4 regions of the Methylobacterium sp. WL120 genome follow, and region 3 is predicted to be linked to each of the others. Evidence: riboswitches for the same ligand, from Rfam matches in the RefSeq annotation. Region 3 holds a riboswitch; each other region holds the start of a gene.
What was found. A riboswitch is a leader RNA that binds a small molecule or an ion and turns the genes downstream of it on or off. The one in region 3 is predicted to bind cobalamin.
Positions count from the first base shown of each region.

Region 1 (4,446 bases), on a different contig from region 3:
CCGCACCCCCTCGAAGTCGTTGGGTACGCCGAGTTCGAGAAGGGGGAAGCCGACGCGCTTGAGCAGGCCCACCGTGGTCCGCGTCGTGAAGGCACCGGCCACGACGAGGTCGGGCCGGAGCGCGACGATCTCCTCCGACAGGCCACGGGTCACCGCGATGCCGGTGGCCTCCCGCGCGACGGTGGAGCCGCGCGGGTCATGGGCGAGGTAGGTCACGGCGGTGACCTGGTCGCGGTCGGCGAGCCGCAGGACCAGCTCGTCGGCGCAGAGGTTCATCGAGACGACGTAGACTGGATGCGCCGGCTCGTCTGCCGCCCACCCCGCACCTGACAGACCAGGCCAGACCGCAATCGCTAGCGCAGCCAGCGTCCATCGCATCGACATCGCAATCCTCAGAACGTCGTCACGCGGACGCCGCCGTACACGGCGAGGCCCGGGCCGAGGAAGCCGGTGGGGTTCTCGTAGCGGCGGTCGAACAGGTTATCGATCCGGCCGAACACACTCACCGTCTCGCTGACGTCGTAGTTGATCGCGAGGTTGACCAGGGTGAAGCCCGGGTTCTTCAGCCTCTGGATCGAGAAGTCTCGGTTTCCGTCTACGAAGTGGCCAAGCACGATCACCGTCCCGCTGAAGCTCAGGCCGGGGATCGGCGTCCACTGAGCGGTGGCGCTGCCCTTGTGGCGGGGCCGGCGCAGGAGCTCCTGGTTGGTAATCTCATTCTTGGTCACGGTGTTGGTGTAGTCGACCCGGCCCGAGAGCGTGTCGGTGAACCGGACCGCAACGAAGGCCTCGGCCCCGTAGGATTCGGCTCGCCCGACGTTCTCGTTCGAGGTGAAGCTGGCGTTGGTGTTGATCAGGTTCTTGAAGTCGTTGGCGTAATAGGTCGCGCCGACGAGAACGCGCTCGCCGAGCGGCTGTTCGAAGCCGGCATCGTAGCCGAGGCTCTCTTCCGGCTTGAGGTTGGGGTTGGCGAAGAAGTTGAACGCCGGGAAGCTCTGGAACAGCTGGCTCAGCGTCGGCGCCTTGAAGCCGGTGCCGACGCTGCCTTTGATCCGCGTGTCGGTGAACGGCAGGATGTAGCTCGGGGCGACGCGGAACGTGGTGGCCGGTCCGAAGGCGTCGTTCTCGTCGTGGCGAACGTTGGCGACGAAAGAGGCACGGTCGAACGGCGTTAGCTGTATCTCGCCGTAGCCGGCGGTATTGCCGTTCCTGGCCCGCAGGTTGCCGGAACCGAACGGGTTCGGATCGGTGGTCGACAGGCTCTCGTCGTCACGCTGCGCGCCGAACAGAACGAGGTTGCCGGGCGAGAGCTGGTAGTCGCCGCGGTACTCGTAACGCGTGCGCTCGCCGAGGCCGGCGGTCGGGAGCGGGTTGAACGGGTCGTACGCGTTCTGGACCTGGCGGTTGTAGAGGTTCGAGTAGTTGATCGCGAAGACGTTGTGGAAACCGGCGAACGGCGTCCACTCGGCCTCGTTGCGGGTGAAGACTTGCTGCACGTCCGCCTGGCTGCGCAGGCCGCCCAGCGTCACCGGGAAGGTGCCGTAGTCGTCGCCGCTGAAGAGCAGCTTCGAGTTGATGAACCGCGTGATCGAGTTGATCCGGAACGTGTCGGTGAACTGGTAGCCGAACTTCGCCGAGACGGTCTCGTTGTCGTAGTAGTTCGGGCGGGTCGTCGTTCCTGGGGCGACGAGGTTGGGCGGCGTCACAGGCGTTGCGGCAGCCCGGAGATGCTGGATCGACACCGAGTAGTCGAAGCCGTTTTCCGACCCGCTGATCCGGCCGCTCTGGTTGAACGTCCCGAACGAGCCGCCCTCGATCCGCGCGCTGGCCCTGGCCGGTCCCTCGCCACGTTTCGTCGTGAAGGAGATCGCGCCTCCGATGGCGTCGCTGCCGTAGAGCCCGCTCTGGGGCCCCCTGAGAACCTCGATGCGGGAGAGGTCGTCGGTCAGGAGTTGTCCGAAGTCGAAGGAGCCGTTTGGGTTCGACGGGTCGGTCGCGTCGATGCCGTCGATGAGCACTTTCACGTGGTTCGAGTTCGAGCCGCGGATGAACACCGAGGTCTGGCCGCCCGGGCCGCCGGTCTGCACGACGTTGAGGCCGGGCACCTGTTGCAAGGCGTCCGGTACGGTTCGGCGCTGCTGGGCCTCCAGGGTCTCGGCGGTGAGCACCGTCACACTCGATCCGACCTGATCGACCGGCGTCGGGACGCCGGTGGCGGAGACGGAAAGCTCGGAGAGCGTGACGGCCGCCTCGGCCCCGCGCGGGACGTCGGCGAAGGGCGCGGCGGTCTGCTGCGCGAGTACAGGACCGGGAAGGGAGGCGCAGGCGAGCGCGAGCGTGCGCAGGCACGCGGATCGGGAGGGGAAGGACACGGGACAAGCCTCGGGCGACGTCTGTGGCACGTCACCGCGAACGAGGCCTGGGCGCTTGCCTGCCGTTAGGACAGCCGAACGCCTCGACACCCATCAGGACACCCCGCCCGATGCGTTTCGCGTGTGACCACGACTGACGGCAGGTCTCCTGGCTCGCGGGTCACCGCCCTCTCATCGTCTTCCCAGGCCCAAAGACCCAGTGACGTGTTGATGATGGGCTCGCCGCTTACAGTTGCGGGGGCAGCCGCGGCTTCGGGGAAGCCCTTTCGGACCTCATCCTCACCGCGTTCCCTTTTGATCCTCCGGGGAGGAACCGTCGGGCATACAGGACCTGAGGGAATGGCCCGGCGTCAATGTCGCTTCGGGGTTTTCCGCCCTGTGTGTTCATAACGTTACAAGTCGGGCCTCGGGGTCGATGGCATTCGGTTCGGACCGCGGCAGGCCCCATCCTTTCACGAGGCCGTACACCGCCGGGATCACGACGAGGGTCAGGACGGTCGATGAGACCATGCCGCCGATCATCGGCACCGCGATCCGCTGCATGACCTCCGAGCCGGAGCCCGTGCTCCACAGTATCGGCAGGAGCCCGGCCATGATGGCCACCACCGTCATCATCTTCGGGCGGACCCGTTCGACCGCGCCGACCATGATGGCCCGGCGCAGGTCGTCGCGGGTGAAAGTCCGCCCGTCGCGATCGCATACGGCCCGCACCTCGACCAGCGCGTGGTCGAGGTAGACCAGCATGATCACGCCGGTCTCGGCCGCGACGCCGGCCAGCGCGATGAAGCCGACGGCGACCGCCACCGACAGGTTGAAGCCCATCCACCACATCAGCCAGACGCCCCCGACGAGGGCGAAGGGCAGCGACAGCATGACGATGAGCGTCTCGGTGAGCCTCCGGAAGTTGAGGTAGAGCAGCAGGAACACGATCAGCAGCGTCAGCGGGACCACGACCTTGAGCCGGGCGGTCGCGCGGTCGAGGTACTCGACCTGCCCGCTCCACTGCACGAGGGTGCCTTGGGTGAGCCTGACCTCATTGGCCACCGCCGCCCGCGCCTCGGCGACGTAGCCCCCGAGATCGCGACCCGCGACGTCGACGTAGATGAAGACCGCGAGTTGCCCGTTCTCGGTCCGGATCTGCGTCGGGCCGCGGTTCAACTGCACCTTGGCCACCTCGCCGAGTGGCACCGTTCCCCCGCCCGGGATCGGGACCTGCACCTCGTCCGCGATGGACCGCGGGTCGGACCGGAAGGCCCGGGGGTAGCGCACGTTGACGGTGTAGCGCTCCCGGCCCTCGACGGTGTTGGTGACGCTCTCGCCTCCGAGCGCCATCCCGATCACGTCCTGCACGTCGCCAACCGTCAGCCCGTACCGGCCCAGCGCATCGCGGTCGGGGGTGATGTCGAGGAAGTAGCCGCCCTGGACCCGCTCGGCGTAGGCGCTCGACGTGCCCGGGACCGCCTTCACCACCGCCTCGACCTGGCGGGCGACCTTTTCCATCTCGGTCAGGTCCGTCCCCAGAACCTTGATCCCGACCGGCGTGCGGATGCCGGTCGAGAGCATGTCGATCCGGGCGCGGATCGGCTGGGTCCAGGCATTCGAGACCCCGGGGAACTGGAGCGCGGCGTCCATCTCGGCCTTCAGGCTCGCCGTCGTGACGCCGGGCCGCCACTCCGCTTTCGGCTTCAGGTTGACGATGGTCTCGAACATCTCGCTCGGCGCCGGGTCGGTCGCGGTGTTGGCCCGTCCGGCCTTGCCGTAGACCGAGGCGACCTCGGGAAACGACTTGATGATCCTGTCCTGGGTCGCGAGCAGGTCCCCGGCCTTAGTCACCGAGATGCCCGGCAGGGTGGTCGGCATGTACATCAGGGTGCCCTCGTCGAGATCGGGCATGAACTCCAAGCCGAGCCGGCTCGCCGGCCAAGCCGTCGCCGCCAGGACGACGAGGGCCAATAGGATCGTGAGCACCCGCGCCTGCAGGACGCCCGCGATGAGCGGCCGGTAGCTCCAGATCAGGAACCTGTTCACCGGATTGCGGTGCTCCGGGATGATCCGGCCCCGGACGAACAGCACC
Region 1 covers NZ_VRUT01000001.1:47,916-52,361, reverse strand. The annotation lists gene FV229_RS00255 (ABC transporter substrate-binding protein) at 1-384, opposite strand, end outside; gene FV229_RS00250 (TonB-dependent receptor) at 393-2,372, opposite strand; cobalamin riboswitch at 2,493-2,705, opposite strand; gene FV229_RS00245 (CusA/CzcA family heavy metal efflux RND transporter) at 2,757-4,446, opposite strand, start outside.
Region 1: it holds a riboswitch for cobalamin, as region 3 does, so the genes downstream of both, FV229_RS00250 (TonB-dependent receptor) here and FV229_RS25205 (TonB-dependent receptor) in region 3, are expected to answer to the same signal.

Region 2 (4,446 bases), on a different contig from region 3:
GGCTCGGTGAGCGTGGGGTAGGCGACGTACATCATCACCGCGCCGCTCGCGAACCACATCGCGAAGAACAGGCCGGTGGCGATGCCGAGCCAGCGGTGGCCGAGATGCAGCCAGCGCTTGCCGGCCTTCGCCAAGGCGCGTGCGGAGGACGCCATCTCAGAACGCCGTCGTGAAGGCGACTTCGACCGAGCGCGGGCGCCCGAGCAGCCAGTTCGTGCCGACGCCGTCCACCGCGTTGCCGCTGATCGCGTAGACCTTGTCGAACAGGTTGAAGACGCGGAACGACAGGCGCGAGGCCGGCGTGACCTGATGGTCGAGGCCGAGGTTGACCAGGCCGTAGGCCGGGCGCCGCGCGGTGTTGCCGAAGTCGCTGAACACCTCGCCGACATACTGGAACCCGACCCGCGCCTCCCAGCGCGGCGCGAAGGCGTAGTTGACCCAGAGGTTGGCGACGCGCTCGGGCACGTCGATCGGCTGCTTGCCGGCATAGGAGACGGTCGCGCCGTCCACCGTCTGGTCGAAGGTGTCGTACTGCGCCCGCAGCAGGGCGAGGTTGGCGTCGAGCCGCCAGAGCGGCGTCACCTGCAGCGAGAACGCGGCCTCGACGCCCGTGGAGGATTGCCGCCCGACCTGGGTCGCGACGTTCGGCTGGCCCGGCACCGCCGAGATCAGGTTGTCCTTGACGATGCGGTAGCCGGCGAGCGTCCACTCGCCCCGGCCGTCCCAGAACACCCCCTTGGCGCCGACCTCGACCTGCTCGCCGGTGGAGAGCTTGAAGCCGGACAGCGACTGCGACAGCGTGATCAGGCTGTTGACCGGGTCGGTGGCGGTGGCGACCTGCGCGTAGAGCGCGGTGTCCGGCGTCGGGTTGAACACCAGCCCGAAGCGGTAGCCGAGCCCCTGGTAGGCCTTCTCGAACTGCGCGTTGCTCACGAGGTTCTCGCGTTGCAGGTTCGAGGCGTCGAAGCGGACGCCGCTGAGGAACGACAGCCGGTCCGACAGGATCAGCCGGTTCTCGGCGAAGACCGAGGCCTGGTCGGTGCTGGTGGCGTAGGCCGGGCTCGCGCGGCCGTTCACCGGAAACAGCCCCGGATCGTAGCCCACCAGCGGCACGCTGGTGACGAGGCCGGCGCCCACGGTGGAGAAGTTGTTGGTGTGGCGGAAGTCGACGTGGTTCACGTCGAAGCCGGCCAGGAGTTCGTTGCGGAAGCCGAGCAGCGTGCCCTTGAACGCGGCGTCGAACCGGTTCCCGACCTGCTCCTGTTGATGGTAGATCTCGGTGTAGTCGCTCCGGTCGACCAGGCCGGTGGTGCGGTTGAAGGCGTAGGTCTCGACGTCGAGCCAATGGCGCCGGCTCTGCAGCCGGTAGGCGGTGTTGCGGATTGTGACGTCGGCGCTCGGCGTCCACTCGGTCTTGAACTGAGTCCAGTTGTCCGCCCAGGTGATCTTGGAGTCGTGGACGTTGTAGTTGCTGAACCGGATGCGGTCCAAGATGCGCCCCTCGACGAGCGGCGTCCCCCAGTAGCGCGCCGGCTCCTGGTAGCCGAGGTCGTGACTCAGGGTGAAGGCGAGGTCGGGCGTCGCCTGCAGCAGGAGCGCGCCCGAGACCGCGAGGTTGCGGAAGTCGCCCTCCGGGCTCATCCAGCCGCCGGCGCGGTTCCCGCTGACGTTGAGGCGGTAGGCGACCGCGTCGCCGATCGGGCCGCCGGAATCGAGCGCGAGCCGCGCGATGCCGTCCGAGCCGACCCCGGCCCGCACCACGTTGACGGGCGTGAAGGTCGGCTTCTTCGTCACGACGTTGATCACGCCGCCGATCGCCCCGTCGCCGTAGAGCACCGAGGCCGGCCCGCGCAGCACCTCGATGCGCTCGACGTTCCAGGTGTCGAACGGGAAGGTCACGGTGTTGGCGCCGACGAACAGTCGCGTGCCGTCGTAGAGCTGCTGAATCGAGTTCGGCCCCGAGAACCCGCGGCTGGTGAAGGCGCCGTTGCCGTTGCCCGGCGCGGCGATGGTGGTGATGCCGGTGGCGTTCTGCGTCACGGCCTCGGCGACCGTGTCTTGCCCGCGCAGGCGCGCGGTCTCGCCGGAGATGATGTCGACGCTGCCGGGGGTCTCCAGCGGCGTGAGGCCGAGGCGGCTCGCGCCGCGATCGGGCGTGCGCAGGTTGAGGCCGACCGGCGCCGCGCGGGTCGGGCCGACGCCGTCGCCGGACACCGTCAGGGTGTCGAGCAGGACGCTCGACGGCTCGCCCGCGGCCGGCTGTGCGCCGGCCTCCCGGGGAAGGCCGGACGCGGCGAACGCCGTGGCGGCCAGCAGCAGGCGACGGGTCGTGCGCCCGGAGGATCGTGGGGATTTCCGGAAAACGAACATGGATCGGTTGCGGCTCTGACGGCGCGGCGCGACGGCCTGCCTGCCCGGGTATCGACCACAAATGTAACAATGTTACAATCGTGCGGTCGCCGGAACGCGAGGCGGCCGTCGGCGCACGCGGGCCGGGCGGCTGCGTGGGCGTCGGTCGGCGCGGGTCTCGCGGCTGGCATGGGCATGGACGGGGCGTGCGGACGCGTGTGGTGGCACGTCACCGCGAACGAGGCCGCCCCGCGTCCGCCCGATCGGGCGCACGCGTCTCGACACCCGCCGAGGCACCCCGCCCGACGCGTTTCGCGTGTGACCACGACTGACGGCAGGTCTCCTGGCTCGCGGGTCGCTGCCCCTCATCGTCTTCCCAGGTGCCGTGACCCAGTGACGTGTTGATGGAGGGCTCGCCGCTTACAGTTGCGGGGGCAGCCGCGGCATCGGTGAGACCCTCTCGGACCTCGTCCTCACCGCGTTCCCTTTTGATCCCCGAAGGGAACCGTCCCGGCCAAGTGGCCGTGGCGGAGGCGTCGAGTCAACGCCTCGAATCACGACACTGTGGGTTGTGGCCCGGCGGCGACACGTGAAGCGCCTCCCGCCATGCGCCCTCAGCCGTGCGATCCGTCCCGCGTCGGCGCCTCGACGACGACGCTCGGCGGCAGCGTCCCGCCGGCGCCGCCCAGCACCGCGCCGAGGTTGCCGGGCGGGGCGGTCTCGGCGTCCGGCGTCGGCTCGCCGCCGGACGCGTGCTCGTCCGCCACCTCCGCCACCGCGGCCGTTGCGATCAGGCCGAGGCCGGCCGCGTGCCGGGCGATGGCGGTGCTGTCGGCGGCGATGACGAGGTGGCTGCCCGCTTCCGCCACCACCTGGGCCAACGCCTCGATCTCGCTAATGCGGTCGGCGTCGCGCGAGACGTTGCGGATGTAGACCGCCTTCACCCGGCCGGGATGGTCGGCGACGATCCGCCCGTACACCTCGGGGTCGTGCTGGCCGCTGTCGCCGATCAGCACGAAGGGCAGGTCGCGATAGAGCGACAGCATGTGGACGATCAGCGCGCGCTTGTGGTCCTCGGCCCGGCGGGGGAGGGGGTGCTTCCACGACAGCCCCCATTCGCGCAGGAACAGGATCGGGCCGACCGGGATGCCGTGGATCTTGAAGAACTCCGACAGCATCTCGTAGAGGCCCCAAGGCGCCCGCGAGACGTAGAGCATCGGGTTGGCCTGGGTGCCGTCCGGGCCGACGTAGAGCGCCCGGTAGAGCGCGGCGACGCCGGGGAAGGCGACGCGGTTCTCGGCATCCTCCACGAACAGCCGCCACAGCATCTTCACCTTGTTGGCGACGCCGGTGCGCATCACCGTGTCGTCGATGTCGCTGACGACGACGCAGCCGGTGGCGCCCGGCGGCACGAACACCAGCGCCCGCGCCTGCACGGGCGGCTCGGCCTCCAGCGTCAGCGCGACCTCGTGCCAGCCCTGGTCGCCCGCGGGCAGGGATCGCGGGTTGAGGTGGACGCGGAAGTAGCCGTCGCGGTCGGTCTCCACCCGCGTCTGCGCGCCGCCGAAGCGCGCGGTGACGGCGGCGCCCTTCAGGGCCCGCCGGGCGATCCGCCGGGCGATGTCGCGCAATTCCGTGCGCAGGCTCTCGTCGCCCGGCGCGGTGTCGGGGTGCGACTGGCGGAAGATGCGGCCGATCAGGAAGATCTCGTCGGGCGAGCCGTAGCCACGATAGGGCTCGATCACGATGCCGCCGCGCCCCTGCGCGCGGCGCACCGGCCGCGCGACGAGCTTCAGCGCCCGGATCGCGCCCTTCCTCCAACGCCGCACGCCTGCCCCCATCGCTACCCGTCCGCCTCTGCCGTCCGCCTGCCTCGTTCGCGACGGTCAACGCCGCAACCGGCGCATCGGCACCCTCGCGCCGGCCCGTTCACGCGGGCGACCTTAAGGCTGCAGCTCGAGCGAGCCTTCGGGGCCAGCTGGCTCGTCCATCAGCGGATGGAGGTCGCGCACCATGGACTTCAGGCGGTCGTCGAGGACATGCGTGTAGATCTGCGTCGTCGAGATGTCGGCGTGGCCGAGCAGCTCCTGCACGATC
Region 2 covers NZ_VRUT01000058.1:4,576-9,021, forward strand. The annotation lists gene FV229_RS12690 (PepSY domain-containing protein) at 1-155, opposite strand, end outside; gene FV229_RS12695 (TonB-dependent siderophore receptor) at 157-2,370, opposite strand; cobalamin riboswitch at 2,665-2,874, opposite strand; gene FV229_RS12700 (phosphatase domain-containing protein) at 2,964-4,190, opposite strand; gene FV229_RS12705 (site-specific tyrosine recombinase XerD) at 4,293-4,446, opposite strand, start outside.
Region 2: it holds a riboswitch for cobalamin, as region 3 does, so the genes downstream of both, FV229_RS12695 (TonB-dependent siderophore receptor) here and FV229_RS25205 (TonB-dependent receptor) in region 3, are expected to answer to the same signal.

Region 3 (4,446 bases):
AGCGCGGTCACGGCGATGACCGCGCGGCAGACCCGCCAATCTGGCCGCCACATGCGCATGCCTCCACGCCTAGGGCTCAGCCCGGCGCGCCGTCAATGCGGCAGACGCCGCGCACCGCCGATTTCGGCGGCCCTGTCGCCTAGAATCGCCCCGCCAGCGTCAGCCGCACGGCGGTGGGCTCGACCGGGTGGAAGTGCCGGTCGGCGACGCCGTCCGCCCCTTCGCCGGGCAGGCGCGAGACGTAATAGTAGGTGATCTGGTCGGACTTGGCGTTGGTGAGGTTCAACACGTCGAGCGACAGGCTGAAGCCGTTGTCGAAGTTGTAGCCGACGCGGCCGTTGAGGAGCGCCGTCGGCTTCGAGCGCACGGAATTGTCCTCGATCAGCGGGCGCGGGCCGAAGTAGCGCAGGCGCATCGACCCGAACCAGCCGAGGCCCTCGCCGAATGTGAATCCGGCCGACGCGATCGTGGTCGGCGCCTCGGGGATGCGGTTGCCCGCCGGGTCGACGTCCGAGAAGCGGGCGTTGGTGACGGTCAGGTCCCCCTCCAGCTTCAGCCAGGGCGTCACCGCGTAGCGGTTGGTCCACTCGACGCCGAAGCGGCGGCTCGGGCGGCTCGGCTCCGTGGTGCCGGTGTCGCCCTGGAACAGGTTCTCCGACGCGAAGTCGAGGCGGAACAGCGCGACCGCCGTCTCAAGCCCGGCGATCGAGCGGTTGCGGATGCCGACCTCGTACCCGGTCGAGGGCACCAGGAAGGGCGAGCGCGTCGTGTTGAACAGCGAACTCGTCGGGTCGATCGTCGCGGTGACGCCGCGCACGTCGTTCGAGTGGAAGCCGCCGCCGTAGTTCAGGTAGAGCTCGGTGTCGGCCCACGGCCCCAGCACCAGCCCGAGCTTCGGGTTGACGACGCCGTCCCGCGCCTTGCCGCTGTTGGCCGCCGTGTCGGAGACCACGTCGGCGTAGTAGCCGTCGGCGCGGAAGCCCACGCTGGTGCGCAGCCAGTCGGTCCAGCGCACGCGGTTGTCGTAGAAGAACGCCCCGCTCGCCTCCAGCACCCGGTCGTCGAGGACGCCGGAGCGGAACTGCCGGTTTGTGGTGTTGAACAGCCCGACCCGGATCGAGTCGGTTCGGGTCTGCAAGCCGATCTCGTTCTCCATCGGCAGCCCGTAGAGGTCGCCCTGGAAGACGTGGCTCACCTCGCCGCCGCCGAGGATGCGCTGGTCGAGCTGGTGGAACTGGTCGCCGTTCACCGGATCGTTGAGGAAATACGTGAAGTCGTTGAACAGGTTGAGCTGCTGGCGGATCACGTAGGCCGAGGCCCGCGTCACGCCGGTGTCGTCGGTCATGCTCCAGCGGCCGGAGAGCGAGAAACGGCTGCTATCACCGCCGTCGCTGGGGTTCAGGCTACCGAACCGGCCGATCAGGCCTTCCGACACAGCGCGCGACGCGATCTGGTTGGTCGCGGTCCAGCGGCTGGCATAGGCCATGCCGGTGACGGAGAACCCGTCGAGCGCCGTGCCCTGGCTGTAGCGCACGACGCCGTTGAGCTTGCGCAGGGCGTCCGGCACGTCCCACGGGCCGTCGTAGACCTGCGCCTCGCCGGCCACCAGCAGGTTGCCCTGGCCGAGTGGCGCCGAGGCGATCGTCAGCGCACGCGCGTAGCCGAACGAGCCGAACGAGGTCAGTGCGACGGACTTCGCGACGGTGTCGAGGTAGTCGATCCGCACCGAGCCGGCGGAGGCGAAGTCGCCGTCGCGGACGAAGTACGGCCCCTTGTGGAACTCCACCGCGCCGACGAGCTCGGGGATCAGGAAGTTGATGTCGGCGTAGCCCTGGCCGTGGGCGTGGGTGCGCATGTTGACCGGCATCCCGTCCACGTCGATCGCGATGTCGGTGCCGTGGTCGAGGTTGAAGCCGCGCAGGAAGAACTGGTTGGCCTTCCCCTCCCCCGAATGCTGCGTGACGATCAGGCCGGGCACGGATTCGAGGACCTCGCCCGGCCGGGTGATCGGGCGGCTGTTGATCTCGGCGCCGGAGATCACCCCGGCGCTCGCGGCATCCACCGACCGGAGGGTGCCGCCGACGCCGGTGGTGCCGCCGACGTAGCCGGCGCTCGCCGCCGGCCCCGGGCCGGTCGCGGCCGGAGCGACGGTCTCGGCCGTGACCGAGATCTCGTCGAGGTTGGCCTCGGCCACGCCCGGCTGAGACAGGGCGGACCGCATCAGGACGGCTTGTGGCGGGACGGCCGCGCCGACGACGAGCAGAAGGATGCGCAGGCGCGGAGCGAAACGGGATACGGACACGGGACCTCGGGCGACGCGACGTGGCACGTCACCGCGAACGAGGCCGATCCCCCGCGCCGTCCCTCCGACGGCATGAGGCTTCGACACCCGCCGGGGCACCCCGCCCGACGCGCTTCGCGTGTGACCACGACCGAGGGCAGGTCTCCTGGCTCGCGGGTCGTCGCCCGCCACCGTCTTCCCGGATGCGGCGCATCCAGTGACGTGCGTTGGTGGAAGGCTCGCCGCTTACAGTTGCGGGGGCAGCCACGGCTTCGACGAAGGCCCTTCCAGGCTCCGTCCCACCGCGTTCCCTTTTGATCCTCGATGAGGAACCCTCGCGCACAGGTTGCGTCGGGCGCGGACCGCGCGTCAATCCGGCTTTCGCAGCGCGTCGCCGGGTGTGGCCGATCCGCGACGCCGCCTTCACCTGCTGCGCGGTCGCGTGGCCCTCATGCGAGCCGGTCTCCGCCTCGCTTCGGAACGCCCTAGCGGCTCGCTGCGAACCGGGCCGGGCCGTCGCCGCGGCCGGCGACCACCACGAGGCGCCGGACCTCGCCGCGCAGGAACGCCTGCAGGAAGCGGTCGTAGTTGCGGAACGACACGCAGCCGTTCGAGGCGCCGCTCGGCCCGAGCATGTAGGTGTGGGCGAGCAGGCCGTCGCGGCCGTGGATGGCGGCAGACCCGCCCACCGGGTTGAGGCGGATCGCCCGGACGCCGTGGAACAAAGCCTCGCGCTCGGTGAGGTCGTAGGTGCCCGGCGGGGTCGAGCCGCGCATCCGCAGGTGCACGAAGTCCGGGTGGTCCATGCTGGCGCCGAGGCCGGAATGAGCTTCCAGCACCTCGCCGCCGGGCAGGCGGACGGTGCGGGCGCTGATGTCGTAGATCGCCGTGCCGGCGCCCGCGTCGGGGCTGGGGAACAGGCGGCCGCGCGACCGGTCGAGACCGGGTCTCTCCAGGGCGGCGTAGGCCAGGGCCGGGCCGGATTCCTTGCGCGCGGCGAACAGCTCCTCGAAGAACGACGGCGTCTCGGCGGTGGGCGCCGGCGCCGCCTCGGGCACCCGGCGCGGCGCCCGGCGCAGGGCGAGGCGCTGCGGCACGGGGGCGGCGATCAGATCCGCCGGGCGCGCCATCGGCAGCGGCACGATCTGCGCCTGGCGGAGGACTCGGATCTCACGCGGGCGCTGCGCCTGGCTTGCGACCTCGGCCTGCCGCACGATCTCCGCCCCGGTGGCGGGTGTCGCGGCGGGCTCCACCGCCGCGACGCCCGCCACCGGCTGGGCGAGGGACGGAGCGAGAGAGGCGGTCGGGGCGAACGCAGTGCCGAGGGGGATGCCGCGAAGGTTCGCGCGCACGTCCGGCCCCATCATCGGACGGGGATCGAACAGGGCCGCGAGGGCGGTCGAGGCGGCGCTCCGGGTCTGCGGGTTCGTGGCCTGCAGGTTCGTGGCCTGGAGATTCGCGCCCGGCGATCGCGGGTGCTTCCCGTCGCCGGTCGGCACGCCCCCGAGGGTGACGAGGCAGAGCAGGCCGGCCAGCGCGTTGCGCAGGGTCGGATGGCTGCGGGAGCGCCGGCGACGAACGGGACGCGCGTGGCCGCCGTGGGAACGCAGGTGATGCGGCAGGGGATGCGGCATGTGATGAGGCATGCGGACTCGAACTCGGACGCGAAGGCTGAGGCGGCGCCCGCGGCCACGCGCCGTCCGTCCCCCGCGACGGAGCGCGGGCGGTGGACCGGCCGAGGGGCTCGGCCGTGCGGGGATCGAGAGAACTGCGACTGATCCGTATTGAGCGCGTGTTTGGTTAATCCGCCCCTAAGCGGCCGGTCGCCGTGCGCGGACGGGGCACGAAATCGGGTCCGCGCCTCACACGGCGCGCGGGCACGCGATCGTGTTGCCGCTTCGTTCTTGCCGAGGCGGGGGCGAATCGGCGATACCGCCAAGCATGCGGATGTTCGCCCTCGCTGCCCTCCTGTCCCTGCCTATCCTGCCCGGCGCGGCCGCGGAGGCGCCGCGGCCGGCCGACCCGGCCGCACTGGAGCAGGCGTGGCGCGGATGCGTGCGCGAGGCCTACGCTCACCAGTCGCCGACGCAGGGGCGGGCCGGCTCGCAGCGCAACGCCCTCGACGAATGCAAGGCGCGCGAGGACGCCGTCGTGGCGGCCCTGAT
Region 3 covers NZ_VRUT01000239.1:329-4,774, reverse strand. The annotation lists partial or broken gene FV229_RS25210 (hypothetical protein) at 1-53, opposite strand, end outside; gene FV229_RS25205 (TonB-dependent receptor) at 140-2,221, opposite strand; cobalamin riboswitch at 2,420-2,633, opposite strand; gene FV229_RS25200 (DUF2778 domain-containing protein) at 2,767-3,927, opposite strand; gene FV229_RS25195 (hypothetical protein) at 4,223-4,446, shown strand, end outside.

Region 4 (4,446 bases), on a different contig from region 3:
CTGGTCGGTCCGAACGGCGCTGGCAAGACCACCCTCCTGCGCACCCTCGCGGGCTTGGTCGCCCCGACCAAGGGCCGCGTGGATCTCGACGGTATGCCGCTCAAGGGCATCTCCCGCGACGCGCGCGCCAAGCGCATCGCGGTCCTGTTCCAGGGCGCGGGGGCCGGTTGGCCGATGCAGGTGCGTGACCTCGTCGCCCTCGGCAGGCTGCCGCATCGACGCGCGTTCGGTGGCCTCGATGGCACCGATCACGCCGCAATAAACCGAGCGATGACACGGACCGACGTCGCGCGCTTCGCCGAGCGGACCGAACCGACCCTGTCCTCGGGCGAGCGGATGCGCGTGTTGCTGGCGCGGGCGCTTGCCGTCGAAGCGGAATGGTTGTTGGCCGACGAACCGATCACCGCCCTCGACCCTGCCCACCAACTCGACGCCATGACGTTGTTGCGGAGCGTGGCCCTGGCCGGCACCGGCGTCGTCGCCGTCCTGCACGACCTCTCCCTCGCGGCCCGATTCTGCGACCGGATCGTGGTCCTGGGCGAGGGACGTGTCACTGCCGATGGACACCCGGACGTTGCGTTGACCGACCGGCTGCTCTCGGACGTCTTCGGCGTCACGGCGTGCCGAGGGGCTGGACCGGACGGAACCGCCTATATCCTGCCCTGGAGCCGTTCAGGGCCACATCCGGAGGAGATCGATGCAGCCTTCCCCCACCAGCCCTGATGCCACCGTCGCCCTTCTGCGCGCTGCACTGGCCGATCCGACCACGGCCTGGAGCCTGGGCAGCTTCGGTGCCATCGCCGAGTTCATGCGCGATCCGGACGAGCCTGTCCTGGCCCTCCCTGACGATCGCCTGGGACTTGCGACCGCGCGCGGGGCCATCGCCCTGACCCCGAGCTCCGACCTGCGGCCCGTCGCCTACGAGACGGCCGTTTCGTCCGGCTGGAACCACGCCATCGCGCTTTGCCTGCCGGAGGCGACCTGCGCGATGAACCGCAGGACCGTGGTGACGGAACTCGGGCCCGACCGGAACGCCGCCCGGGTCGAGGATCGCGACGGCATCCTGTTCGACCTCGGCCTCGGCCTGCTCGCCGTGGATGCCTGTGTGCGGGTGCGCGATCCGGAGGCCGTCGAGCGGCTGCGGGCCGGCGTCGGCATGCCCCTGTTCGACCACGCAAACCCCATCGGGTCGCATCTCGTCGCCATGAGCCCGCACCGGGTGTTCCTGGCGCGGGTCGGGCGCGTCGAGGTCTATGCTCCGATCCCGGGCCCCGGCGGTACCAGTCCTGAAGGTCCGCATACGCATGTGCTGCCCAAGCTCCTGCGCAGCGGTCGGACCCATGCCGCCACGACGCCGATCCCGGCGGGCTGGGTCCCCTGCGGAGGCCTGCACCCGGCGCACCCCTACAAGGACATGATGGGCGACCGCATCGCCTTCGATGCCGGCCGCTACGAAGCGTTCCAGGCGATGCTCGACCATTGGGGTGATCCGGAACTCGTGGCCATCAAGCGCGGCGGGCCCGAGGCGCCCGGCGGCACGGTGTCGACCCGCCACGCCCAGGGCGCACGGCGGGTCGCCGAGGCCCAGGCTCGTTACCTACGGGGCGAGATCATCGAGGGCTCGGCGAGCGACGACGAGGATGCGGAGGCGACGGCCTGACCGTGACCCGGACGGTGCCCGGCAGGAATCGTCCGGGGGCACCGCAGAGGGTGATCGGCCTGATCGGCTGCCCGGGCGCGGGGAAGACGACCTACGCCCGCCGCTTCGACCCTCTCGCCGGCTGGGTTCACCTCACCCTCGACGACTTCCGGCAGACCCTCTGGCCGCCGCACCGGCAGGTCTACTGGGAACTCAGGCAGGGCTCACATGACGATGCGGCCCGGGACCTCCTGCACCGGGTCAAGGAAGCGGCCCTGGATGCCGCCCTGACGAACGGCTTCAGCGTGGTGATGGCGGACACCCATCTCACCAGACCCGTGTTCGAGCGCGAGCTCGGGATCGTCGCCCGACACGGACTCACCGTGGAGTGGAAAGTGTTCGACGTGCCGTGGGAGATCCTGAAGTCCCGCAACGCGGAGCGTGGTCGGGTGGACCCGTCGCATCGCCAGCCGGATGAGGTCCTCCGGTTCACCTACGAGGTTTTCCGATCCCCGGACGCTTGGTGGCGTAGCTTGCCGCCGCAGCAGGTCGAGGTCCTGACCTGACGGACGGAGTGCGCGATCCGTCTTCCCAGGTGTTGCCGGCAGGGCATAACCCCTCGTGCATTGCACTTGGTCCGTTGACGGGCATGGGCGTCGGCATGTTAGCTCGGCCGTGACGGTTCCTCCCCGGAGGATCAAAAGGGAACGCGGTGCGGGGGTAGCCCCAACGCCGCGGCTGCCCCCGCAACTGTAAGCGGCGAGCCCTTCGCCACCGACGTCACTGAGCGGCCTCGCTCGGGAAGACGGTGAAGGGCAGTGACCCGCGAGCCAGGAGACCTGCCGTCAGTCGTGGTCACACGCGAGACACGCTGGGCGGGGTGCCCCGGCGGGTGCGGAAGCATGCGCACTGCGCGTGGTTCGGCCTCGTTCGCGGTGACGTGCCACTGCCGTCGCCCGAGGCCCATCAACGTGTCCCGTTCACCGTCCATCCCGCTGATGTCCGTGCTGGCCCTGTCCTGCGCGATCCCCACCGCCGTCGCAGCCCAGGGGGCGCGCTCTGAGGAGACCGCCGTGGTGCTCGACGCGCTCTCGGTCGAGGGGACCCTCACCGCCACGCCGACCTACCGGGTGCCGGAGCTCTACAGCGGCACCAAGACGATCACGCCCCGCCTCGACCTACCGCAGCAGGTCGACGTAATCCCCCGGGAAGTCCTGATTGACACAGCCGCGACCCGCGTCGAGCGCGCGCTCGACTACGTGCCCGGCGTCGGCAAACAGAACGACTTCGGCGCCCAGAACCTCGCCCTGTACTCGGTGCGCGGCTTCGCAACCCAGGATATCTTCCAGAACGGCTTCAACATCGCCCGCGGCTACAACGGCGCCCCCGACACCCAGAACGTCCAGTCCATCGAGGTCCTGAAGGGCCCGGCCGGAGCCCTCTACGGCCGCAGCGATCCGGGCGGCACCGTCAACATCCTCACCAAGCAGCCCGTAGCCCGACCCTTCGTCGAGATGGGCACGCTGTTCGGCAGCTTCGGCACCGCCCGCACCACGGTCGATGCCGGCGGTGCGTTGAGCGAGGACGGCAGCGTCCTCTATCGCTTCAACGGCGCGCTCGCCCGCCAGGACAGCTTTCGAGATTTCGTCGACGGCGATCGGGTGCTGCTCGCGCCGGTGGTGAGCTGGCAGGTCACCCCCGACACCAAGATCACGTTCGAGGCGCAGTACCTGCGCAACCGCCAGACCTTCGACCGCGGCACTGTCGCGGTGAACAACCGCCTCGGCCTCGTCCCGCGCTCACGCTTCTTCGGCGAGCCGGGCGACGATTCCGTGTCCGAGAGCGCGCTGCTGCAGGTGCGGCTGGAGCACGCCTTCAACACCGACTGGCATTTGCGAGTCGCCACGCACCTTAACACCGGTAGCCTCACCGGCGTGCAGACCGGCGCGACCGGGATCCTCGACGACGGGCGAACGCTGCTGCGCGAGTTCCGCCAGCACGACTTCACCTGGGGCGTCGCCATCGGCCAGGCCGAACTCGTCGGGCGCTTCGAGACCGGGCCCATCGCCCACACCCTGCTGCTCGGCCTGGAGCACGAGCGCTACAACAGCACCGAGAACCTCCTGCGCTCGACCCCGCGCCTCGACCCCTTCGCCATCGACCTGTTCAACCCGGTCTACGGGCAGGCCAAGCCTCCGTTCACGCGCCGCTACAGCGCCAGCGAGAACGTCGGCAACACGGCGGTCTACCTCCAGGACCAGATCGCGCTCAGCCCGGAATGGAAGCTGCTGCTGGGCAACCGCACCGACTTCTACAACCAGACCTTCCGCGACAAGGTCGCGAACGAACGGACCGAGCAGGACCGTACCGGCTTCTCGCCGCGGGCCGGCCTCGTCTACCAGCCGCTGTCGTTCCTGGCCCTCTACGGCAACGTCGCCGCCTCGTTCCGCCCCAACACCGGCTTCGACAGCGCGTCCCGGCCCTTCGCTCCGGAGACGGGCTTCGCCTACGAGGTCGGGGCCAAGCTCGACCTGTTCGACGGCCTCAGCGTGACGGCGGCCGCCTTCCACATCGAGAAGGAGAACGTGCTCACCACCGACCCGGCGGACTTCTTCTTCCAGATCGCCGCGGGGGCCGTGCGAAGCCAAGGCTTCGACGTCAGCCTGGTCGGGCAGATCACGCCCGAGTTCCGGGTGATCGGCGGATACGCCTTCATCGACGCGGCGGTCACCCGCGACGAGGTGCTGAGGGTCGGATCACCGCTGCTCAACATTCCACGCCATAGCGGCTCGCTGCTCGGCATCTAC
Region 4 covers NZ_VRUT01000001.1:53,953-58,398, forward strand. The annotation lists gene FV229_RS00265 (ABC transporter ATP-binding protein) at 1-723, shown strand, start outside; gene FV229_RS00270 (hypothetical protein) at 698-1,660, shown strand; gene FV229_RS00275 (AAA family ATPase) at 1,711-2,205, shown strand; cobalamin riboswitch at 2,302-2,501, shown strand; gene FV229_RS00280 (TonB-dependent siderophore receptor) at 2,611-4,446, shown strand, end outside.
Region 4: it holds a riboswitch for cobalamin, as region 3 does, so the genes downstream of both, FV229_RS00280 (TonB-dependent siderophore receptor) here and FV229_RS25205 (TonB-dependent receptor) in region 3, are expected to answer to the same signal.